DNA from 3 places in the Corynebacterium genitalium ATCC 33030 genome. Region 2 is predicted to be linked to each of the others. Evidence: predicted binding sites of a transcription regulator. Region 2 holds the regulator's gene; each other region holds the start of a gene.

What was found. Region 2 encodes LexA, which represses DNA repair genes until DNA is damaged. Its sites were predicted from a motif close to CGAACANNTGTTCG; they were not measured.
Region 1: the regulator LexA is predicted to act here: its motif matches at 3,034-3,047, upstream of HMPREF0291_RS01895 (HNH endonuclease signature motif containing protein).
Region 3: the regulator LexA is predicted to act here: its motif matches at 4,958-4,971, upstream of HMPREF0291_RS08330 (HNH endonuclease signature motif containing protein).

The regions. Positions count from the first base shown of each region.
Region 1 is NZ_CM000961.1:392,501-400,395, reverse strand. Features, by position in the region: gene HMPREF0291_RS01905 (glycosyltransferase) at 1-400, opposite strand, end outside; gene rfbA (glucose-1-phosphate thymidylyltransferase RfbA) at 407-1,270, opposite strand; gene HMPREF0291_RS12115 (hypothetical protein) at 1,275-1,406, shown strand; gene HMPREF0291_RS01895 (HNH endonuclease signature motif containing protein) at 1,410-2,951, opposite strand; gene HMPREF0291_RS01890 (sugar nucleotide-binding protein) at 3,194-4,543, opposite strand; gene HMPREF0291_RS11710 (hypothetical protein) at 4,569-4,736, opposite strand; gene HMPREF0291_RS01885 (MFS transporter) at 5,212-6,498, shown strand; gene HMPREF0291_RS11460 (ArsR/SmtB family transcription factor) at 7,075-7,404, shown strand; gene rfbB (dTDP-glucose 4,6-dehydratase) at 7,802-7,895, opposite strand, start outside.
Region 2 is NZ_CM000961.1:1,529,435-1,537,329, reverse strand. Features, by position in the region: gene hrpA (ATP-dependent RNA helicase HrpA) at 1-1,998, shown strand, start outside; gene nrdR (transcriptional regulator NrdR) at 1,995-2,459, opposite strand; gene HMPREF0291_RS07210 (hypothetical protein) at 2,490-2,726, opposite strand; gene lexA (transcriptional repressor LexA) at 3,179-3,850, shown strand; gene HMPREF0291_RS07200 (DeoR/GlpR family DNA-binding transcription regulator) at 3,884-4,537, shown strand; gene hflX (GTPase HflX) at 4,545-6,062, opposite strand; gene HMPREF0291_RS07190 (hypothetical protein) at 6,181-6,930, shown strand; gene HMPREF0291_RS07185 (YgaP family membrane protein) at 6,965-7,489, shown strand; gene HMPREF0291_RS07180 (ABC transporter permease) at 7,541-7,895, shown strand, end outside.
Region 3 is NZ_CM000961.1:1,758,608-1,766,502, reverse strand. Features, by position in the region: gene cmk ((d)CMP kinase) at 1-131, shown strand, start outside; gene der (ribosome biogenesis GTPase Der) at 128-1,648, shown strand; gene HMPREF0291_RS08340 (CE1 family esterase) at 1,658-2,386, shown strand; gene HMPREF0291_RS08335 (CE1 family esterase) at 2,390-3,199, shown strand; gene HMPREF0291_RS08330 (HNH endonuclease signature motif containing protein) at 3,231-4,862, opposite strand; gene HMPREF0291_RS08325 (class I SAM-dependent methyltransferase) at 5,034-5,825, opposite strand; gene HMPREF0291_RS08320 (CE1 family esterase) at 6,004-6,894, shown strand; gene HMPREF0291_RS08315 (VOC family protein) at 6,967-7,326, shown strand; gene HMPREF0291_RS08310 (alcohol dehydrogenase catalytic domain-containing protein) at 7,567-7,895, shown strand, end outside.

The DNA of each region.
Region 1 (7,895 bases), 1.1 Mb from region 2:
CGCCGTTGAACTCCTGCATCGAGGTGCCCAGAACCGCCACCTCCGGGTGCTCGCGCATGAACGCCAGTTGCTTCTCCAGGCGCTCCGGGAACGCGGCGTCGTCGGAATCCAACCGTGCGACGAATTCGGTGTCAACGTGCTTGAAGCCCTCTGCCAACGCGACGCCGAGTCCGCTGTTGCGCTCCAGCGCTACCGTGTCCACCGCGGCTGTCACGGAGAGTAGGTCCTCCACCTCGTGGGTCACCGGGCCGTCTTTGACCACCAGGATCCGCTCCGCCGGCCGCGTCTGGGCCGCGAGACTGTCCAAGGTCAACGCGAGCTCGTCGGCGGTGGTGTTGCGGTACACCGACATCAAGACCGTGACCGCGCCGGGCTGTTCATAGGGTTGTTCATGGGTCATGTCTGGTCACTCCCGAGCCGCATCGAGCAAGTACTGGCCGTAGCCCGACTTCAACATCGGCTGAGCAAGACTTTCCAGCGCGGCCGCGTCGATGAAGCCCTGGCGGTAGGCCGCGACCTCCGGTGACCCGATGACGGTGCCGGTGCGCTTCTGAATCACCTCGACATATGCGCTCGCTTCACTCATCGAGTCGATCGTGCCGGTGTCCAACCACACGTCGCCGCGGTGGAGGCGGTGCACCTTGAGCGCGCCCTTTTGCAGGTAAGCATCGTTGATGCTGGTGATTTCCAGCTCTCCGCGCTCGCTCGGCTCAATCGTCTTCGCGATTCGGACCACGTCATTGTCGTAGAAGTACAGACCGACCACGGCGTAGTTGGACTGCGGCTGGGCAGGCTTTTCCTCAATGGCGGTCGCGGTGCCGTGCTCGTCGAAGCTCACCACGCCGTAGCGTTCCGGGTCGGACACCTCATACGCGAAGATCGCTCCGCCGGCCGGGTCGAACGCGTCGCCCATCAGCCGCGTCAATTCGGCCCCTTCAAAGATGTTGTCGCCCAGGACCAGAGCCACCGAGTCGTCCCCGATGAAGTCCTCACCGATGATGAACGCCTGCGCCAGCCCGTCCGGGGAGGGTTGGACGGCGTAGTCGATCATGAGGCCCCAGGCGGAGCCGTCGCCAAGCAAACGCTCGAATGCGCCCCGGTCTTCCGGCGTGGTGATCACCAAGATCTCGCGAATACCTGCGCTGATCAGCGTGGACAGCGGGTAGTAGATCATCGGCTTGTCGTAAATGGGCATGAGCTGTTTCGAGATGCCCTTCGTGATCGGGTACAACCGTGTGCCCGATCCGCCCGCGAGGATGATGCCCTTCATAGAGGTGGAGTCTAGTGCGCGCCCGCGCAACCGCACGCGCATCGCCGTGCTTATCGACGCCCACGCGTGCCAGCCCGCAGACACACCGGCAGCATTTCTGCGCTTCGGCGGCCTGCGGGCAGGGGAGAATAGGTGACGATTAAGCGACGGGGAAGAGCACCGGGTCAGGAGGGCCTCCGGGGGTTGATCCCGGTGGCGGGTGGTGCCCTTTTGGTCGGTTGCGGAGTTTGTGGCCGATGCTTTCGTGGGCGTCGACGGTTTCGTTGAATCTCATCGGCCCGCCGTCTGCGGGGATCACCCCCACCCGGCCGGTTTCGGGGTCGCGGTCGACGTAACCCTTGTTACCTCTGCCATCTCTGCGGTCGTTGTTGCACATGTGGTGTTCGCGGCACAGGGCGATGAGGTTCTCGATGTCTGTCAGCCCGCCGTCGAAGAAGGACTCCATGTGGTGGATGTCTAGCTCGCTCATCGGGCGGTCGCACCCGTGCCAGGCGCATACTCCCTGCATGGCCAGCAGTGCGATGCGCTGGTGGACACTTGCCAGGCGGGTGCGCCCCAGCGAGAGGGGGACGCCGGTGACCGAGTCGAGCTGAGCGATGAAGTCGGTGCCTGTGAACCCGAGGCGGAGCATGTCGTACGCGGTCAGGCTGATCCCAGTGTTGGTCATGAACTTAGTGGTGTGGTCGGCGTTGTTCAGGTCATCGAGGGTCATGCCGACGACGACAGTGCCGATACCGCCCTGCGAGCCAGCCTTGGTTCCGGAGAAGTTGGTCACGATGTGCATGAATTGGTCGAAGCGCCGCTGCGACATCGTGCGCGTGTCTTTTGGCTCCTGCTCGGAAGAGCCCGATTTGTCGCCTATTCCGCCGCGCCCGAGGTCCAGCGCCGCCTTGAGCACCGCGGCTTCGCCGGCCGGAAGATCGATGGTGACCCGGCACATGCCTGCGCTGTCGGGCTTGCCCATGATGAGTTTCCGCGCATCAAAGTCCGATTGCGGCTTGTCCGGGCTGTTCTTCCGGCCGGCAGCGTTGGCGTTGTCCACGAGCCGGCGGACAAATTTGCGCAGGTCTTCTGGGCTGCGCCTGTTAGCCTCGTCGAGAGCTTTGGCGAGAATGACCGGGCGCCCCGGAACCGCGTCGTCGCGAAGATTCATCAGCTCGCGGTTGATGATGTCTTGCTTTTCCTTCGCCGCCTTCAGCGCAGCCTCTTTCGCCCGGCGCTTCGCCTCACGCTCTTCTTCCGCTTTCCGACGAGCCTCTTCCGCAGCTGCCGCTACCGCCGCAGCTGCTTCGTCCGCGTCGGGGGAGTCAGGGTCGATGCCGGCGAAGAGGAACTCGTCGTCGGGGGTGGTGTCCTCGACTGGGGCGAAGAGGTCCTCTCCTCGGCGTAGGCGCCCCATGGCCTCTGCCTGGGATAGACCGAGAACATCGCGCAGATACGCGGCAGGCTGGTTCGCGCCGACAATTCGGCCAGCTCCGTCACGGTCACACAGGTAGGCAAACGCAGCGTCGGCATATGCCTTCTGGCCTGAGAGGATCTCTTCGAGGCGCTCCATGTCGGTGCGGACAGCATCGAAGGCTAAAGCGTGGGGGTCAGCGAAGATGCGCGAAATGTCAGCCATTGCTTCTGCGATGGCATCCACGGCATCCGCCAAGGAATCTGCGCCAACTCGTTCGGTCATCTTCGCCACCCCCTTTTTTGTATGGTGCTTGGTCTTTGCCACATAACTTACAACCTCGCGTGGACAACCGAGCCACGAAAAACGCACGTATGTTCGATAAGGTGATTTGAAATCTTCGGATCTCCCCGAAATCCTATGGTGAACGACCTAAGACTGTTCCAACGGCAAGGTGAATTCGAACAGCGAAAAGGCTCCTCAAGCGCCCTACTGATCGTTAGTGCACGCGTTCTAAAGAGCTGGCCCTACCCCAGGTACATCGCCAGGGCCGCGCGCCAGTTCGTCGGCTTGAATCCGGTCGCCTCAATCTTGTCCAGTGCCAGCGTGGACTCGGCCGGCCGGGGCGCCTCGGGCCCGAAGGCCTCTTGGTATTGCGCGGTCGTGACCGGCTGGACGGAGGAGGGGTCGCCGCCGCAGGCGATGAAGACGGCCATGGCGATCTCGTCACGGGAGGCGGTGTCGCCGCCGGAGGTGATGTTGTACACGCCGTACTCGGCGCCTGAATCAAGCAGGTGCACGATGCCTCGTGCCAAGTCTTCGGCCCACGTCGGTCGCCCGCGCTGATCACTGACCACCTGCGGGCTGGCGTCTTCGCGTGCGAGCCGCGCCATGGTCGTCATGAAGTTACCCCCGTCGCCGAACACCCAGGACGTCCGCACTAGGTAGTGCCGGGGGCAGGCGGCGGTAGCGGCCTCACCCGCGGCTTTGGAGGCGCCGTACACGGACAGCGGGCTGGGTGCCTCGTCCTCGGTATGCACCCCCACAGTCCCGTCGAAGACGTAGTCCGTGGACACGTTCACCAGTGTCAGGTCGTAGCGCCCCGCAATCTGCGCGAGCTTCGCTGGACCCAGCGCGTTGACGGCCCAGGCCCCGTTTCGGCCGTCACCTTCTGCGCCGTTGACGTCGTTGAACGCCGCTGCGTTGATGATCGCGGAGTATTGTGTCCAATCCCGAGCGGACATCAACGTCGAGACATCAGAAGTCAGATCGAACTCGTCGTGGCCCACGAAATCCCCGTGGGGCAGCAACGGGCGCAACGCGCGGCCCAACTGCCCGTTCGCTCCGGTCACTAACACTCGGCGAGGGGGGACGGGGGAGGCGTCGGCAAGCATCGGATGCTCGAGATCCTTCGCTGAAACTTCAGTGGGCTCGAGCGGCCACTCGCTCTCGCGGTAGGAGCAGAACGCGTATTGCGCGTGTGGGCTCCAGCGCGCGTTGCACAGGTAAATGTACGTTGTAGCGTCCTCGAGCGCCTGGAAGCCGTTGGCGATGCCGCGCGGCACGAACACCGCAGTGTCCGGACCGATTTCGCACCCGTACTTCGCGCCGAATGTCGGTGAACCTTCGCGCAGGTCAACCCACGCGCCGTAGACGCGTCCCGTTGCAACAGAGACGTATTTGTCCCACGGTTCCGCGTGCATGCCGCGTGTCGCCCCACGCTGCGCGTTGAAACTGACGTTGTTCTGCTCCACGCGCATCGCGGGGTCGCCGGCCCAATTTTCCTTGAACCATCCCCGGTTGTCGCCGTGAACAGTTAAGGTGCGGACTTCAAGTCCCTCGATGGGCACGCTTGTCAGCGTCTCAAGCTCAGCCATACGCTCATCCTACGGCCGCAGGAAGCTATTGCCCGCGCGACGCGTAGGCATCTTCGACGGCGTCTTTCGCCTCCCGCCACCACGCTTCGTTGCTGCGGTACCACTCGATCGTATTGGCAAGACCTTCGCGCATGTCGGTGTAGTGGGGCCGCCAGGAGAGCTCGTCGTCGGCTGCGTCATCGGCGCCTCCCACGTCGGCGTAGAGGCACTCTTGGTCGGTTGTTCCTCAGGCTTCGGTAGAGGCTTCGGATTTGCCGGGTTGCGACGGGTGTCGCCTCCGCGGGGCACCGGCGGGGGGGGGGCTGGAGACCGGCAACGTTCTTAAGTTCGGAACGTTTTCCAAGTAGGTGGGGGTCAGTTAATGGAATGTATCCACGGCGGATTGGGCGCGAGAGTGAACGTACATGAGTCATGTCAACTCTTGGACGGCGGTCTGCGCTCGGCCGAGGTTCGAAGAGCAGAATCTCTAACCCCTGTAATGACAGTTAAAGTGCCATGAGCATGCCTGAAGAGCCACCGTCGACAATCGCAACGTCGGATGAATCCTGCTCAAGTTCCACAAAAACTTTCCCTCCGCTTGCATATGTACTAAATACTTGGTAGCTACTATAGAAATAGTATATACCGAAGGGAACAGGATGACAAGAGTTACGCCAGAAGAGAAAGTCGTGGCGGACACCACCCCAAGTCGATGGACTTTGCCTATAGTCCTTGTGGCGCAATTCATTACGCCGATGTCAATTTCCGGAACGGGCATCGCTCTTCCGCAGATCTCCACTGACCTTGGGGCAAACACGACAGCACTTCAATGGGTCGTTAACGGTTTCAACGTTGCGTTTGCACTGGGAGTTCTTGGCTGGGGAGCTGTAAGTGACCGTATTGGCTTTCGTGTGACTTTTGTCGTCGGATCTGCCCTATTCTCGGTGTCCAGCCTGATAAGCGCTGCTAGCCCGTCGCTTCTTTTGCTTGATTTCATGCGACTTATTGCAGGTTGTGGGGCGGCAGCCGTCCTCACTGGAGCTAGCTCTATGCTCTCTAACGCCTATGAAGGCAGTGCGCGAGGCCGAGCATTCGCCCTGTTTGGAACTATCAATGGATTGGGCTTGACCTTAGGCCCAACTATCTCAGGAATTTTGGTTTCGAGCTTTGGGTGGCGAGGAGTTTTTGCTGTTCATGGTGTAATTCTTGCGTTGGTTACATTGAATGCAAGAATCCTTCCTACAGCCACCGACGCTGCGCAGGATATTAATGAGACAAAGACACCGCTGTTAGATCTTTCCATTCTTAAGAACAGAGAGTTCCTCGCCATGTGTCTGGTGCCGATTGCGGGTTCTATTGGATTCGTTACAGTGCTGACTTATCTACCCTCTGCCTTCAGTGGCATTAAAGGTATCGGTGCGGGACAAGCTGGCCTGATCATGCTTGCGATGACAATCCCAGTCGTTGTTGCGCCAATCCTAGTGGCCAAACTGATTGAGAAAGTCACGTGGATAACGGTTGGCGTTGTGGTGTACCTCAGTCTGATCTGTCTTATTGTCGGAGACCTTGGCCTGATGCTGCTCACGCCCGAGGGGTCAATCGGGCTCGTAATTATTCCGATGATCTTGCTTGGCTTGGGCTTCGGCCTACCCATTGGCCTTGTAGATGGACACGCACTGGGGGTTGTTCCTCCTGAAAGGACCGGCACAGCGGCTGGCGTGCTCAACTTTTTCCGTGTGGGTAGCGAGGCTTTGTTCGTTGCCGGGTATGCGTTCATGCTTTCCCTGCAAATTCAACAACAGCTTTCCGGCGAAGCTGCGACAAGTACTGCGGCTGGGCAACCGGGCCACCCAGATGTCTATGCTGACGCTTTCAGTACAAGCGCGCTCACGCTGACGGCCCTTGTTTCGTTGGTAACTGTGTCTGTCTTGCTCGTACGGCGCGGTTCCAGCGCTAAGTTAAATGAAAAGGAGTAAGAAACAATGAGCACAACTATTCGTTCCTCTGAAACTCGAGACGTTTCCAGTCTCTCGCCTGTTTCGATGACTACCCTCCACGACTGAAGAACTTCTCCGCCGTCTTTCTCCGGGAGGAACTCCTACCTTTCCGTGCATTGCATCGAGGCGGATTAAAATGGAAGAAGGGGAAACCTATCCAGGTGAAGTTGTGTACGTAGATGCTCATGCGGCAAACAGAGACCAAACGGTCTTCGCTTCGCTGTGGACGGTGAGTGTTCAGCGTAACTAGAAGAAACATCTACCGTTTGGATACGGTATGCATCTTGGATACGGCATGCATCATTGTATGTGGGCAGCAATAGCACGGGTGGTCATTCGCGAGTCGGTGGGAGCACTGACTGAATAGCTGCCGAGGTTATTCATGGCAGTGCCTCCTGAGAACATCAAGTGGATACGGGAGTTTTAGTGCATCGTCCCTTGTCGACTCCTGTGAGTAAATAGTTTCCTCGCGTGGTGTAGTTAACTGGAATGATATCGCACGATCTTGAACAGCTACGATTTTATTAGTTCCTTCATTCCTTGAAAGGAGATCGTATGCCTGATCAGGATGGCCACCCGAGTATCGACGAGTTTGACCTCTCTAAAATTTTGCACGCATTGTCAGACGCTAACCGACGTAAAGTGATTGTAAAACTGGCTGCACAGCCAGATGGGACTGAACAACTATGTTCAGAATTTGGTACCCCGTGGGCGCCTTCAACGCGAACACATCACTTCAAAGTTCTGCGTAATGCCGGTTTGGTCTGGCAGCGTGACGTGGGAAACGGACGCATGACGCGTCTGCGTCGAACTGATCTTGAGGAAGTGTTTCCGGGCTTGCTGGACCAGATAATTATCTCGAGTGGAAACGGCCAGCTGAAGTGACAGAAACTTCAAGATTGAATTTTAGACTGAGTATGACTTTGCTACTTCCTTCTTACTGGGAGATGTCATCTGACATTCGCCCGACTCACGGGATTCCTTATGTCTTCGCGCCCTCGGGGTAGAAAGCTGGGCCTCGGATTTGTGCCACCCATCAAAAAATGGCCTCTGCGATGTCGAACAGCACTTCTGGTTAGTCGGATTCCGGGCTCTGACTAGCGGGGTTCCCCGGGGTGGGTGAACGCGGAGTTTTTACCTGACCCCCCGTTTATTGGGGTCAGAGTGCGCGAGTGTTTGGTCGTCGCCATCCTCTTCGCCCACGTGCTAGGCCGCTGGTTGGAAGATGACATGTGTGCGCAGCGGGGCGAGACCGTGCGTTTCGAAGGTAGCTCAAGGTGGGCTACTGCCCGCGCTGTGCATACCCCTCTTCGACCGCGTCCTTCGCCTCCTGCCACCACGCTTCGTGGGTGCGGTACCACTCGATCGTGTTGGCT
Region 2 (7,895 bases):
TCCAATATCGGTGCCCGCGACGGCACTTCGAAGGAGTTCAAGGGAGCACGCGGCACACGCTTCATGATCTTCCCCGGTTCGGTGCTGGCGAAGAAGCCGCCGGAGTTCGTGATGGCTGCCGAACTCGTCGAAACGTCTCGTCTGTGGGCGCGTGACGTCGCCGCTATCGATCCCGCCTGGGTGGAGAAAGTCGCCGGCGGCCTGCTCAAGCACAACTATTCCGAGCCGATCTGGTCCATCAAGCGCGCCGCGCCCATGGTGCATCAAAAGTCCATGCTCTACGGAGTCACGGTTGTCGCTGATCGCCTGGTGCCGTACCACCGCGTGGACATGGATGCTGCGCGCACCATGTTCATCAGGCACGCGCTTATCGACGGCGAATGGAACGCCCACCACGCCTTTCTCAAACACAACGCCAAGCTCCTCGAAGAGGCCGCCAAAGTCGAGGAGAAGGTGCGCCGCCGCGGTCTCGTTGTCGACGAGGAGGCGTTGTTCGACTTTTACGACGAACGCCTGCCGGACAACATTGGGACCGGCCGCCACTTCGACGCATGGTGGAAGAAGAAAAAGCATGAGGACGCCGCATTCCTCGACTTCGACCCGAGCGCACTTATCGACGATTCCGACGCTGACACCAGCGAAGACTCCTTCCCCGACAAGATCCGCCAGGGAAGCATTGACTACGACCTGCAATACAAGTTCGAACCGGGCGACCCCTTTGACGGCGTCACCGTCCTTGTCCCTGTTCCCCTGTTAGCGGGTCTGGAGGAGCGCGAATTCGACTGGCTCGTGCCCGGTTTGCGCGAAGAACTAGTCACAGAGCTCATCCGCTCCCTACCAAAGGCGTTGCGCAAGACAGTCGTTCCTGCACCAGAGTTTGCCGCGCGCGCCCTAGACAAGCTCGTTCCTTACGAATCTCCGTTGAACGAGCAGCTCGCCGAGGTGTTGCGCTCCCTCGGAGGGCACGGCATTAACGCATCCGATTTCCGGCCCGAAGCGTTGCCGCCTCACCTGAAGATCACCTTTGCCTCCATCGACCGTAAAGGGAAGATCACCGACCACGACACGTCGCTGGCCGCGCTGAAGAAGCGCCGCGCCGGCCAAATCACCTCGTCTGTAGCAAAGGCGACCAAGAAGGCTGAATCCGACTCAGTTACGAAGTGGACGGAAGACACCCTTGGTGATGTGCCGGAAACTGTGACAACAAAGATCGAAGGCAACAACGTCGATGCTTTCCCCGCCTTGGAGGCGACCAATGACGGCGTACGTGTGAAGGTGTTCCCGACAAAGGCCGCTGCTGATCAATCCATGGTGACGGCGACGTTGGCAATGCTCATGCGCCAAATCGACGTCTCGGTCTCCCAGATGGTGAAAGGCCTGCCGTTGCGGCAGCGTGTGGCCGTCGATAAGTATCCGCACGGTGGTGCCGCTGGGCTGGTCGAAGATGCGCGCGTCGCCGCGATCCGCGATCTCATGTTCGCCCACGGTGGACCAGTGCGTACACCTGCAGAATTCGACGCGCTACTGAACAAGGTCAAGCCCGAGGTGGCCGGCATGGTTCGGCGCACGGTCGTCGGCATCGCCGGTGGTGTGGTCGAATACATCAACACTGCGGCGGAACTTCAGAACTGGGATGGCCCAGCTATCGACGACATCCGCCAGCAGATGAACTTCCTTCTACCCAAGAACGCCATCACAGTGCACGGGATGGAGAATCTTCAACACCTTCCGCGGTACATGTCGGCGATCCAGATTCGGCTCGAGGAGATGAACCGCGACCCCGACCGCGATGCAGACCGCCAATCGGTAGTCGACGACGTGAAGAAGTACCTCGATGCCAAACTGGCCCGGCTACCGCAGGCGGCCCGTAAATCCCGGGCAGTCAAGGACATTCTGTGGCGGATCCAAGAGCTGCGTGTGAGCTTATTCGCTCAGCGACTCGGTACAGCGAAACCGGTAAGCCCGAGGCGGATCGAGAAGATGGTGGATAAGCTCTAGATGCCTTCCATGCCGCGGTCTTTGCGGCGCATCAGCCTGATCTCGGATTCGAAGTCGTCGGCGCTTTCGAAAGACTTGTACACGGACGCGAAGCGCAGGTAGGCGACCTCGTCGAGTGCGCGGAGCGGCTCGAGGATGGCAAGGCCGATTTGGTTCGACGGAATCTGCGAGCTTCCCTGCGCGCGGACGATCTCTTCCACCTCTTGGGCGAGGCGCTTCAAAGCGTCATCGGAGACATCGCGTCCCTGGCACGCGCGGCGTACGCCGACAATGAGCTTGTCACGGTCGAAGGGTTCGCTGACTCCGTTGCGCTTGACCACGGTCAGGACAGCTTTCTCGACCGTGGTGAAACGACCACCGCACACGGTGCATTCACGTCGGCGCCGAATGGCCGATCCTGCGTCGACTAGGCGCGAGTCAGAAACCCGAGAGCTATCGTTCTGGCAAAAGGGGCAGTGCACCCCTCAAACTCTACTCCCCCAGAAAAATCTTTAGCGGTTGTTCACTGTTGCAACGGCGTTCTGGAGATTCGCAGACTCGTTCACCGGCTCCGGGCTGAAACCGTCGTCCTCGAAAGAGAACGCGCCGCCGAAGATAGAACCCGCAACGAGACCGAGGCCGAGCAGTGCGCCCATAAGCGTGGCCGCGCGCTTCTCGCGGCGAGTTTCGAGAGCCGTGTTCGGGCTGTCCGGATCCTCTGGGCGCGCTCGCAGGGGTGATTCATTCATTCGATTATGCTCATCGAGTGTTCGAACATGACGGTGCGAGGCACGAATCACCGGTGCACGGTCAAGGTCCCAAACATCCGCTGGCTCAACCTCAGCAGAACGGAGGTTATCGGTAGTATTAGCACTGTTAGGGCGGGCGAGAGAGATAGTCATCATTCTTCCTTTCTTGGTTCGGATTTGATTCTACGAACCGCACCGGACATGTTCGATTGCAATGATCGCTAGAATGTTCGATAGTTCCTATGTTCGATTTATAGCAAGGGCCGTAGAGTTTGTCTAGACGTGGTCAAGAAATATCGAACAAATTTGCCTACGCATGGTAAAAGTGGACACAAGGGAACCGAACGGTGCCGCGTGTCGTCGAACATTGGTGAGGAATTCCAGCGCTGAGTTTCTCGCCACACCGATAGGAACAAGGCACCGAGGACAACCGATCAGAGGAGAACAGGAACATGCCCCAGAGCGCAGACAAGAAACCGGACATTAAGACCCTGACAGAGAGGCAGCGCCGCATTCTCGAAGTCATTCAGGATGCGGTGGTGCTCCGCGGCTACCCGCCGAGCATTCGGGAGATCGGCGATGCCGCCGGCCTTCAGTCGACGTCGTCTGTGGCCTACCAGCTCAAGGAATTGGAGAAGAAGGGCTTTCTCCGTCGCGACCCGAACAAGCCCCGCGCCGTTGATCTGCGTCACCTGCCGGAGAATGGCCGGAAGAAGCGCAAGGCTGATCCGAAACCGGACGATGCGGCACCGCCGCGCTACATCCCCGTCGTCGGGCAGATTGCTGCGGGCAACCCGATTCTCGCTGAAGAGAACGTCGACGGCTACTTCCCTCTGCCGGAAGAACTCGTCGGCGACGGTGATCTCTACCTGCTCCAAGTCGTGGGTGAGTCCATGCGCGACGCGGGCATCCTCGACGGCGATTGGGTTGCCGTGCGTACCCAGCCGGTAGCGGAGGAAGGTCAGTTCGTCGCGGCGCTTATTGAGGGGGAAGCAACGGTGAAGGAGTTCCACAGGGATTCCTCCGGTGTGTGGCTTCTCCCCCACAACGAAGCCTTCGCCCCGATCAAGGGGGATGATGCTGAAATCATGGGGCTCGTTGTCTCCGTGTTTCGTAAGCTCTAGACCATGTCCCCTTTGAGCAGGTAAGGAAGACCCATGAACGCCGAAGAGCGATGCCAGCTCACCGCCTCCCACGGGCATGTGGAGTCTGCTGACCCGCGCTCGCAATCGGCCTCTCGGGCGAGCTCCTCTATCGCTCGAGCAGCTTTGGCGCACCTGCCAGACGATGGCGTCGTGTTCGTTGATTCCGGTGCAATGGCCGTGCATGTGGCCCAATCGTTCGCAGAGGCGGTGACATCAAGCGGCACCGGCAACGCAGCGGCGTTGTCCTTTGTCACGCACTCCATTCCTGTCGCCCTGGAGTTATCCAGCACAGCCGGTACACATGTTCAGCTCCTGGGCGGCTCCGTGAACTACGCGGCACAGTCCACCGCTGGTGACACGACCTTGCGTACGCTCGCGTTGATGCGGGCAAAGGTCGCCGTGATCGATGCCGACGCTCTCACCGTCAACCACGGCCTGTCTACGGATGATGCCCAACAAGCCGCAGTGAAGTCGGCAATGGTGATCAACGCTGAGAAGGTCGTGGTTCTTTGCAACTCCGCACGGTTCGGCCAGGAAGCGGTAGTCAGTTACGCCCCGCTCGACAGCATCGACGTGCTCATCACTGACGCGGACGCTTCGGATGAGGTGGTGCAGAAGCTGTCTGAACACGGCATCGACGTAGTCCGAACCGACCCAGACCACTAACTCGGTTCTACGCTACGACGAATTCTGCGTACTGCTCGGCGAGGACGCGGGGCAGGCGGACGTCGATAAGCGTGCCCTCTTCGTTGTACTCCTCGCTGCGCACAGTGCCCTCCTCATGGACGCGTGAGACAACATCGCCGCGGGTGAACGGGACGAGCAGCTTCACGTGGGCATCGAGAGTGTTCAAGAACATCTCGATCCGGCCCTCAAGCTCGTCAATCCCCTCGCCGGTCACGGCGGAGACGAAGACGACATTGTGCTTCGAATCCGCGAACGCGTGGCGTAGCTCGGCTAGCACGACGGGGTCCGCTTCGTCGATCTTGTTCACCACGATGATCTCCGGCGGAATCTCCTCGCCCGTGTCCCGGGTGATCTCCGCCAGGACATCGTTGACGGCCTTGATCTGCTTCAACGGGAACGGGTCGGAGCCATCGACAACGTGGAGCATGAGGTCAGCGCCGACCACCTCTTCCAGGGTGGACTTGAACGCCTCGACAAGCTGCGTGGGCAGGTGGCGGACGAAGCCGACAGTGTCGGTCAGGACGACGGTGCGGCCGTCAGCAAGCTCGGCGCGTCGCGTGGAGGGATCCAGGGTGGCAAACAGTGCGTCTTCGACGAGCACCCCAGCGTCGGTCATCGCGTTGATTAGCGAGGACTTGCCGGCGTTCGTATACCCGGCGATGGCGATCTTCGGCAGCGTCGAGCGCTGGCGCTGAGCGCGCTTGATGTCGCGGGCGGTCTTCATCCCGGAAAGGTCGCGGCGTAGCTTAGCCATGTCAGTGCGCAGACGGCGACGGTCGGCCTCAATACGCGTCTCACCAGGACCACGCAGACCCACACCACCGTTGGAGCCTGCCCGGCCGCCAGCCTGACGCGACAGGTTGCCACCCCAACCACGGGTACGGGTGTAGAGGTATTCCATCTGCGCCAAGGACACTTGCGCTTTACCCTCTTTGGACTTCGCGTGCTGGGCGAAGATATCCAGAATGAGCATGGTGCGGTCGATGACTTTGATCTTCAGGGCTTCCTCAAGCGCCACCAACTGGCCCGGCGAGAGACCACCATCGCACACGACGGTGTCGGCGCCGGTGGCGTGCACAATGTCACGTAGTTCGCTCACCTTTCCGGAACCGACGTAGGTGCCCGGGTCCGGCTTGTCGCGCTTTTGGTAGATCATCTCTACCACTTCAGCGCCGGCGGTTTCAGCCAGAGCCGCGAGCTCGTTCATGCTTGCCTCGACTTCGGCCGTCGTCCCTTCCGTCCACACGCCGACGAGGATGACCTGCTCCAGCTGGAGCTTTCGGTACTCAACCTCGTAGACATCCTTGTGCTCTTCGGAGCGGATTTCGGTCTCGCGGGTGACACGCCGAAAAGCATTGCGTTCGGCCAAGTCCAGCGTGCCGACAGACGGCTCATGGGCCTCGTCGCGGCCCCGATCGGTCGGTTGCGGCGCATTGTGGCGGAAAGCCTGGGCGAGCAGCTCGTCATGGCTGGGTTGAGAACTTGCGTGCGAAGAAGTGGTCATTGAGTCCTTATTGTTGCACAGTAGTTTTCTACCTCAACAACCCAGCCATCCAGCTTGTTCCCTCCGTATGCGGGATTCTTTGACGGCAGTTGTAGGATCTGGAGACATGACTCAAGCGATCAGCACGGATCTTTCCAGCATCGGCATGAACTATGCGCGATGGCAGGACGCGGTGGAGGCGGCGATCGCCTCGAATCAGCTTGCCGTTACCGGCGAGGTCCGCGGGGGCCAGCTCATCCAGTTCGCCGACATCTCCGGAGCGCAGCTGAACATCCTGGCAGTCGAGCCGTTCGCAACATTCGCCGGCTTCGACTCCACCACCCGCACGTACGCGAACGTCACCATGGTCACGGATGTCGTCGGGTTCTGCGAGATCATCGATCCCACCGGCACGGTGCTCACCTCCGTCACGGCCAACATCGCCCAGGGCCCGCTGCTTGTCGACGAATCCACCCTCACCTGGCAGGAAATGGGCTTCACCATCCTCGGGATGGACGTGGCACGGTACGACAGTGTTGATCACTACCTGTCCGAGACCGGCGGGGTGATGGGAACCATCACCTCGAAGGGTGCGGAGATCGTCTCCACGGGAGCCCCGGCCAGCCCGGATGCAGGTGCCCAGTTCTCTGCCCGCGTGCTGGAATCCGAGTACCGCACCAACATGCTCACCGGTGAGCAGTTCATCCACGTCTCTGTCGACGGCGCGTTCCCCTTCGATGTGGTCCTCCCCAACGCGGACACGCTGCCCGAGCGCAACACCGTCATCGCTGGCACCGGTGTCCTATCCGGCTCCGTCATGATGGCCACCGGTGGCGGCTGCGGTGGCGGCGCTTGCGGATGCGGCTCTGGAGGCTGCGGCGGCCACTAGTCCCCCTAAAAAGAACCCGGCCAGTGACATTGTGATGGCGCAGAACCACAAACCGCGACGCAGCGTCGAGGCAGCCATATGGCTCACCCTCGCGCTGGTTGTGGCGATCCTGCTCGGAGCACGCTTCGGCTGGCTAGGGCTGATCCTCGGTGGTGTCGTCGCGGCCGTCGCGTTCATCGGTTTCTGCAACAGCACCACCGACCCGGAGATTGAATCCCTCCGGGCATCGCTGCGTGTCGCGCGCGACGACATCGAGCAGGTCCTGGGCGAGTACGACGACCTGCTCCAAGGCCCCTCCACAGACGCTCTCGCCGACCGCACCCTGCACTACCCCGAGCTGGCCAACCCGCATTCGCGGCTCGCGGAGGTGCAAGATTTCCACTTGCGGCGCAGCTCTGCGAAGCGTTTCCTCGCGCGCGTTGACACGCATTTGCTGAGCGACGATCTCGACCGCACCTCCCTCGAACGCATGCTCTCCATCGCTGACCAGCGGGCAGCGGACCTTGCTGAGTCGTGGACGGATGCCCGCCGAGCCGCGCGCGACTACGGGCCTGCATAGAACTCCTGCACAGCGCTGCTGTGGCAGGCGGGCATGTTGTATCTTTGAGCAATGCCCAAGCTATTCCGGGCCGGAATGTGGCTCATTGCCGCCGGATTCTTCATCGCGCCGCTGTACCTCGTGGTGGGCCTTGCTCTGGGCGGAAACCAGATCCCCGTCCTGATTGAATCAGGTCTTGGCCGGGCGGCCTGGAACTCCTTCTACTCGACGCTGTTGTCGTCTTTGTTCGCGGTGGTCGTGGGAACGCTTGCCGCCGTCATCGTGGAGCGCACCACCATCGCCGGTGCCCACGTGGCGCGGTTGCTGCTGCTGTCCCCGCTGCTTGTGCCGCCGTTTGTCGGCGCGATCGCGTGGCTGCAGCTCTTCGGCCGCAACCAGGGCTTCAACGCCATCTTCGATCGACCGA
Region 3 (7,895 bases), 230 kb from region 2:
AGCTCGACTCTTCCCGCGCGACGAGTCCGCTGCGCCCCGCTGAGGATGCAGCCGTGATCGACACCTCTGAGATGGGCAAGGACGACGTGCTGAACAGCCTGATCGGGCTGATCGAAAGGAGCGCACAGTGACGCATCCACACGATGAAGACGAAATCGAGTTCTTCGAGGGTGATTTCGACGAGGGTGATTTCGATGAGTCGGAGTTCGGTGAAGCTGATTACGGAGAGTCTGAGTCCGATTCCGACTTTTCTGACGATGACCTGACCGAAGAAGATTGGGCGGAAGTAGAGGAAGCCTTCGGTGTCACCGCCGATGGCCACCTCGAAGAAGCCTTGCCTACGGTGGCTATTGTCGGCCGGCCAAACGTGGGCAAGTCCACGTTGGTCAACCGGTTCCTTGGGCGCCGTGAAGCTGTCGTGGAGGATCACCCTGGTGTGACCCGTGACCGCGTGAGCTACCTGTCGGACTGGAACGGACAGCGCTTCTGGGTGCAGGACACCGGTGGCTGGGATCCGGACGCGAAGGGCATTCACGCCTCCATCGCGCACCAGTCGGAAGCGGCGATGGCTGATGCTGACATCATTGTCATGGTCGTCGACTCCCATGTCGGTGTCACCGAATCCGACGCTGTCATGGCGAACAACCTGCAGCGCTCCGAGGTCCCTGTGATCCTTGTGGCGAATAAGTTCGAGTCCGAGTCCCAGTGGGCGGATGTCGCCGAGTTCTATTCGCTAGGTCTTGGTGACCCGTGGCCCGTATCGGCGTTGCACGGCCGCGGGGGTGCCGACGTTCTCGATGAGATCGTGAAGTCGTTCCCAGAGGAGCCCAAGTCGGCGAACTCGGTCACGGAAGGACCGCGCAGGGTTGCGCTCGTCGGAAAGCCGAACGTCGGCAAGTCTTCGCTGCTGAACAAGCTGTCGCGGGCGGACCGTGCGGTCGTCGATAATGTCGCTGGCACGACCGTTGACCCCGTCGACGAGCTCATTCAACTTGACCAGAAGCTGTGGCGTTTCATCGACACCGCTGGTCTGCGCAAGAAGGTCAAGAACGCCGAGGGGCACGAGTATTACGCGTCGCTGCGCACACGAGGCACGATCGATGCCGCCGAAGTGTGCGTTGTGCTTATCGACGCCTCCCAGGAGATCACCGAGCAGGACCAACGCGTCATCAGCATGGTGCTCGACGCCGGTAAAGCAATGGTCATCGCGTTCAATAAGTGGGACTTGATGGACGAGGACCGTCGGTACTACTTCGACCGCGAATTCGACATGCAGCTGGACCACCTGCCGTGGGTGTCCAAGATCAACATTTCTGCGGAGACGGGCCGTGGGCTGCACCGCCTGGAGAAGGAAATGACCACGGCGCTGGAGAACTGGGATAAGCGCATCTCCACCGGCCAGTTGAACAACTGGATGCGGGACGCGATTGCCGCGAACCCGCCGCCGATGAAGAACAACCGCCTGCCCAAGGTGCTCTTCGCCACCATGGTGTCTACGCGCCCGCCGACCATCGTTCTGTTCACCACTGGCTTCCTCGACGGCGGGTACCGCCGATACCTCGAGCGAAAGTTCCGTGAACAATTCGGCTATCACGGCACCCCGGTGCGCATTGCCGTCCGCGTGCGTGAACGCAAGCCCCGTAAATAAGGAGACGCCATGACCGGACAGTCACGCCGTATCACCCGCACCGTCACAGTCGATGGGGTCGACCACACCTACCAGTGCTCTGTTCCGGTCACCTTAGAGGGGGACAAGTTACCGGTCATTCTGGCGATTCACGGTAAGGGTGACAACGGGCATGACTTCCTCGTGGGCACGGGACTCGGTGCCGCCAAAGCGATTGTCGCTGCGCCGACCGGGCGTGGTCTGGCGTGGAGCCCCGCGCCCTACGCCGTGACGACGGTCGAGGAAGACACCGCACTAATTCACGCCATCCGTGACGACATCATCGCCACCTACTCCGTCGACCCGGAGCGGGTGTATCTGGCCGGGTTTTCCAATGGCGGAGGGTTTGTCGCCGTGCTTGCCGTGAATGATCCGTCAGCCTATGCCGGTGTCGCGACCGTCTCAGGGGCGATTCGTGTGGATATGGATCTGCTGGAGCAGGGCACTCCGATCGACTACCTGAACATTCACGGCACCTGGGACGACGTTGTTCCCTACATGGGCCAAGACCGTGGAGTTCTGGGCACCATCATGCCGGCTCCCGACGTGGTCGCCGCCTTTGAACGCCGAAATGGCGATACTGCTCGCACAGTGCACATCCCAGTGGAGGGCATGAGCCACGAATGGCCCTCAGGGATATGGGCCAGGGGCCGGGGCATCGACGTGACCGATGAGATCCTCGGCTTCTTCGATATCGAGAAGTTGGCGGAGCAGGAGTAAACGGTGCGACGCGCAGTCCGATCGACCGCGTTAGGCGTCTTCGCCGCCGTTTTGCTCGCATCCTGCGCTGGTCCGGAAAGCTCCCCGCCAGAGACGAGTAGTGCCTCGGTGCCAGCGGAGGTCTCGCAACGCACCGTCAACGCCGCAGGACGGGAGCGGACCTATACGGTCTCCACCCCGCACGATGCGGACGAGCCTTTACCGGTCATCATTGCTTTTCACGGGCGTGGTGGCACCGGTGAGAGTTTTCTCACGGGCACAGGGTTGGACGACGCACCAGCAATCGTGGCTGCACCTGACGGTGTTGGTGGCGCATGGGCCCCGGCACCCTATGCCGACACCACACTGAAGGACGAAACCGCATTCATTGAAGCGATCGTCGCCGACGTGAAAGCCACCTTTCCGGCTGAAAATTCGCAGGTCTATCTCGTGGGGTTCTCCAACGGTGGGGGACTGGCCACCGCTGCCGCGGCAGCTCACCCTGACCGCTATGCGGGCGTAGCCACAGTGGCTGCAGCCGTGCGCACAGATCCGGCACAGTTCACCACAGGTGAAGCTATCGACTACCTGAACATCCACGGCACCTCCGACATCAGGGTTCCCTACGACGGCGAACTTCGCGGCACTAGTGACCGCATTTACGGCGCCGATGACGTCGTGGCGGCCTTCCGCAAACGCAATGGCGATGCAGGCCGAGTCGAGCACCTTGCCGTTGACGGCATGGGGCATGGGTGGCCGGCGGGATCTGGGGCCGACAGCGTGGACGTCACCGAGGAAATTCTTTCCTTCTTTGGTCTGAGTGCTCTCCCGTAACTGTTCAACTTTTCGCCGAAAAGGCGGCGCATCATTCTTCCGCTGTGGAAAAGGGGTAGCCAGCAGGGCGGAAGAAGGCGTGGATGTCGTACTCCTCGTCGCAGTAGCTGTGCGGGTCGTCGGGATCGAAGTCTGCATCGCGGCCCGTGCCGTCGTAGGTGTTGAAGAATTGGTTGTCGGGGACTACGAGCTCATCGTCTGGCACGGCCTTTGGCGGGAGCGGGTGGTAGTGGAAGATTTCGTCGAATTCTTCCTCGAGGTCCTGCAGATCAGCCTTGCACTGTTTGTAGAGGTCCCAGGCAGCTGTTTGCTCCTCCGGAATGTACGGATCGTAGGCTTGTGCGGTGGTCTCGTAGGCGTCGAGAACTGCGTGACTTTTCGCCAGAAAGTGCTCGGTTTGCTGTCTGAGGCGCTCGACATCGTCAACACTGCGCCGCCACCTGGGCGCTGTGGGGGTGGTGTAGGCGGCGAGCAAGCCATTGGGATCGGTCCAGTAGTAGGTGCCGTCTTCGAGAAGCCACACGATTGATCCTGTCACCGGGTCGGGGACATAGAATGCGCGGCGATCGGTTTTCAGGTTGTGGTGGTGCTGGCATAGGCAGAACAGATTGTCGGCCGTGGTCATGCCACCTTCGTCGTAAGGCTGGCGGTGATCGAGCTGGCAAGCCTGTGCCGGGCGTGTGCAACCCGGGTACACGCACGTGCCGTCCCGGCCGCGGACGTAGGCGGCGACATCAGCTGGCGCGTCGTGCCCAGCGACGACCTTCTTCGACGCGACGTCTAGGTCCACCTCGGTCGTGCCGTAGGTGGCGGCGAAGTGGTGCAGCAAGGCTGTGGAGTTCGGCCCGGTGTGCCCGAACCCGGGAATGAACGCCGCGGCCTCTTGGTCGACCTCACCGTCAGCATTTTTGGGGGCGTAGGCGTAGATCGTCGCCATCGCAGCCGGAGTGACGTCACCGGTGGCAAGCTTGACCAACGCGTTGGCCTGCGTGGTTCCAAGTTCGCGCGCGGTCGCCTCAATGCTTGCTCGCATGGCTGCAATAGTGGCGTTGTCAGCGTTCAGGGTCATCCATGCTGTATCAGCGCCCGCAGCGCCAGGGCCGAAGTCGAGATCATTCGTGCTGGGAGGACCCTTCTTACGCTTCTTCCGCCGCTCAGGATCGAATGCGGCTGCGTTGTCGAACTCCGCGATCATCTTGTTCAACCGCAAGCTGATCGTGTTGCTCGTGGGCAACGGTTGCCGGGTCCGGGTGGGGGTGAATATGTCCACCAGCACGTCATCGAAAGCTTCGTAGGCTTCGGCGGGTGCCTCGCAACCAAGGGCAGCGATTGCTCTTGCGATGGCGTCTAGTCTGTCGACGTCTAACCGCCAATGCTCTTTTTGGATCGCACGGAGACCCGGTAGCCGGCGCAGCGACTGGTAACCGTAAATGCCTTTCTCAACTTCGCCCTTGCGCAACCCGCTGCGTTGCGTCAAGCGGGTCACTTCCAGGTCGTAGTCGCGGGATCCCGCCAACACGTTCTCAGCGTCGGCGAATTCCATGAAGGCGTCGGCTTGACCTTGCCGGATGGACTTTCCGGCAGTTGCAGCGGGACAGTCCGGGTCTTCGGTGACGAAGAAAGGGGCCCGCTTACCCTTCTTCGCTTGCCTACAAGTGTCCATAGTGTCCCCCTCGACGTCGTCGGTTCCGTCCGGATAGCTATGGGAACATTCTTGCAAACCGATGTACCAACATAGCCAGAAACCGAACCCAAAATAGAACGCGCGTTCGAACGATGGACAGATCGCCCAGTGTCTGGCGAGGTCGTTCGAAAAGGCCGGGACGTCGTTAAGCTAGCGCCGCTCGTACACGAACGCGTCGGTGCGATAGGGGAGGGGAATGGGCTGACCTTTGTCGAACCCGAGGCGATCAAAGAGGTACCACCGGAGATTCTCGGTGACCTTCGCGCGCGTGGCCTCATTCGCCCGCAGCCAGTACGATCGCGTGCGTGCGAGTGCGAAGAGGTCGTCCGTGGTCACGGCTTCAAACCACTTCGTGCGCAGTTCGCGTGAAAGCGCCCATTGCTTAGCGACGTCGGGATAAAACCCTTCCCTCTGAACATCCCCCGAGTGACTGATCCGGGAGAGCCGCAGAACCCACGGATGCGACACGTCGAGAGTGTTCCAACACAGGAGCAGTTTGCCTCCAGGCGCGACGACACGGTGGGCCTCTGCGCTGGCCGCCGCGGTGTCGACCCAGTGCCAGGTTTGGGCACAAGTGATGGCGTCAACGGAGGCGTCAGTAAGCGGGAGTGCTTCACCGACTGCTCGGAGAGTTTTCACCTCGGGCATGCGAGAGCGCAACACCCTGAGCATGTCGTTGGAAGGATCAGCTGCGTAGATGGTGCGGCCAGGCTGCACCAGCAGCTCTGTGAGCTTGCCCGTCCCCGCGCCGAGATCGAGTACGCTGCCCGCCGTGCTTATGAGCTCGGGGATGGTAGTGGGGTAGGAGGGGCGTGTGGCGTCGTAAAGCTGCGCCCCGGACGCGAACGCTCTCGCTGTGTGTTGTCGCGATGCGGCGTCGCGGAACCCCGGCATATCTTTGGCGCTGGGTTTGAAGTTGCGTGGAGTGGGGCTGGCTTCCATTACGTGTCAACTTACCGGTCGACGCTTTGATTGCTAAGGTTGCCCACGAAAGCAGCGCCACGATTCCTAAGGATGCACCTTCACCGTGCGAAAACTCACACGATCAGCAGCGATAACCTGCTCTTTCCTGCTCTCTGCCGGGGCGCTTGCAGCATGCGGGGATGGCAATAAAGAGTCGATGCGCGCCGACAGCGTCGCCGAGGAAGTCACGCAGAAGGTTCGTGAGGAACTTGTGCAACCGGTGCGCGATTTCGAGGGTGAACCGTTCACTGAAACCCGGAAGATCAAAGCTGGTGGACTCGACCGGGAATTCATCCTCACCGTGCCGCCGGAAGTCGATGAGCGGTCTGATCTACCACTGATTTTCGCGTTTCATGGGTATACGAACAACGCGGAGGCAATGCGTCAGTTCACTCAGTTAGATAAAGCACATGCAGTGGTCGTGTACATGAACGGTGTGGGCAGCGCATGGGCGCCGGCGCCCTACGCGAAGACATCGGGGGAGCAGGATCTGGCGTACTTCGACGCGGTGCGGCAAGAGATGCTCGAGGAGTTCTCGATCGATCCCGCCAAAGTATTCGTCACCGGCCTGTCGAACGGCGGCGGGTTTGCCGCCTATGCCGCGTGCCACCGTTCCCATCAGATCACCGGCATTGCGACAGTGTCTGCCGCGTTCTACGACAAAGTCTTCGATGATTGTTCGCCAACCCCGGTCAAGCAGATCGACATGCACGGCACCAAAGACGGCATCATCGACTACTACGGGGGAGTGCGCCACAACGAGGCCATCCTCAGTATTCAAGACGTCATGGCTAACGCAGCTCGGCGAAACCACTGCGAACCCGAACCCGTCCGCGCAGAGATCCGCCGTCCCGGCGAAGAGCTCGTGTGGGAGGGCTGTGATGCGCAGCTGCGCCATTACCGCCTCGACGGCGGTAGGCACGTCTGGCCGGGCAGTAAGCAGGACGACAGCTTCGCCACCCAACCATCTGACGGATTCGGAACAGAGACGATTCTGGACTTCTTCGGTGTGGATTTCACCGGCGCGGTGGGGCCGAACCCGCAGTAACCGCACAATCAATTGCTCCGGCGGGTTTTTACCTATCCTGGTGTCCACGATCTCGAAAGTAAGGAGCAAATAGTGAACCGTGAACTTGTTTTCATCGTGTACGCCTCGGACATCGACGCATCGGTCGCTTTCTATAGTGACCTCCTGGGTCTTGAGACCGACTTTGTCACGCCCCGCTACGTCACCTTCGCGCTGGGTGAGGGGGTGTTCTTAGCGCTATGGTCGGGAAATGCCAACTCGCTGGAAGGTGCAGCGAATCGCACTTCGGAGGTATGCCTGAACGTGCCTGCCGAAGAGGTCACCACCACGTTCGAACAGTGGAAGAACAAAGGGGTAACGATCCTCCGCGAGCCCTATGAGGAAGTGTTCGGCACGACGTTTGTAATCGAAGACCCCGACGGGAATCTTATTCGCGTCGCGCCTATTGACTAGGTCTGCTGACGAGGCCAACAGCTGCAAAGAGTAAAGGCCTCGGACAACTCATCTTTCGACCCCTCAGCGGTGAGCCCGATCTAACCCCACTCCTGATTTTCGCGTGCCGGATGAAAGCCACCGCAACTCGACGAATAGCCTTTGTTTTACTGGCGAAAGTTTCACACTGCCTAAAAACGTTGCGCACTCAAAGAAGTCGGGATTACGCTCGGCCACACCCTAACCATGGAAAGGTTCCCCATGAAAGCACTGACCTGGCAAGGGAAACGCACCGTGAGTGTCGAGGACGTCCCCGACCCCAAGATCATCGAACCCACCGACGCCATCATCCGCGTCACCTCCACCGCCATCTGCGGCTCTGACCTCCACCTCTACGAGGTCCTTGGACCCTTCATGGACAAGGGCGACGTGATCGGGCACGAGCCGATGGGCATTGTCGAGGAGGTCGGCAGTGCTGTGACCAACCTCAAGCCCGGCGACCGCGTCGTGGTCCCCTTCACCGTCTCCTGCGGTCACTGCTTCATGTGCGAGCGCGGCTTTCAGTCTCAGTGTGAGACCACGCAGGTGAA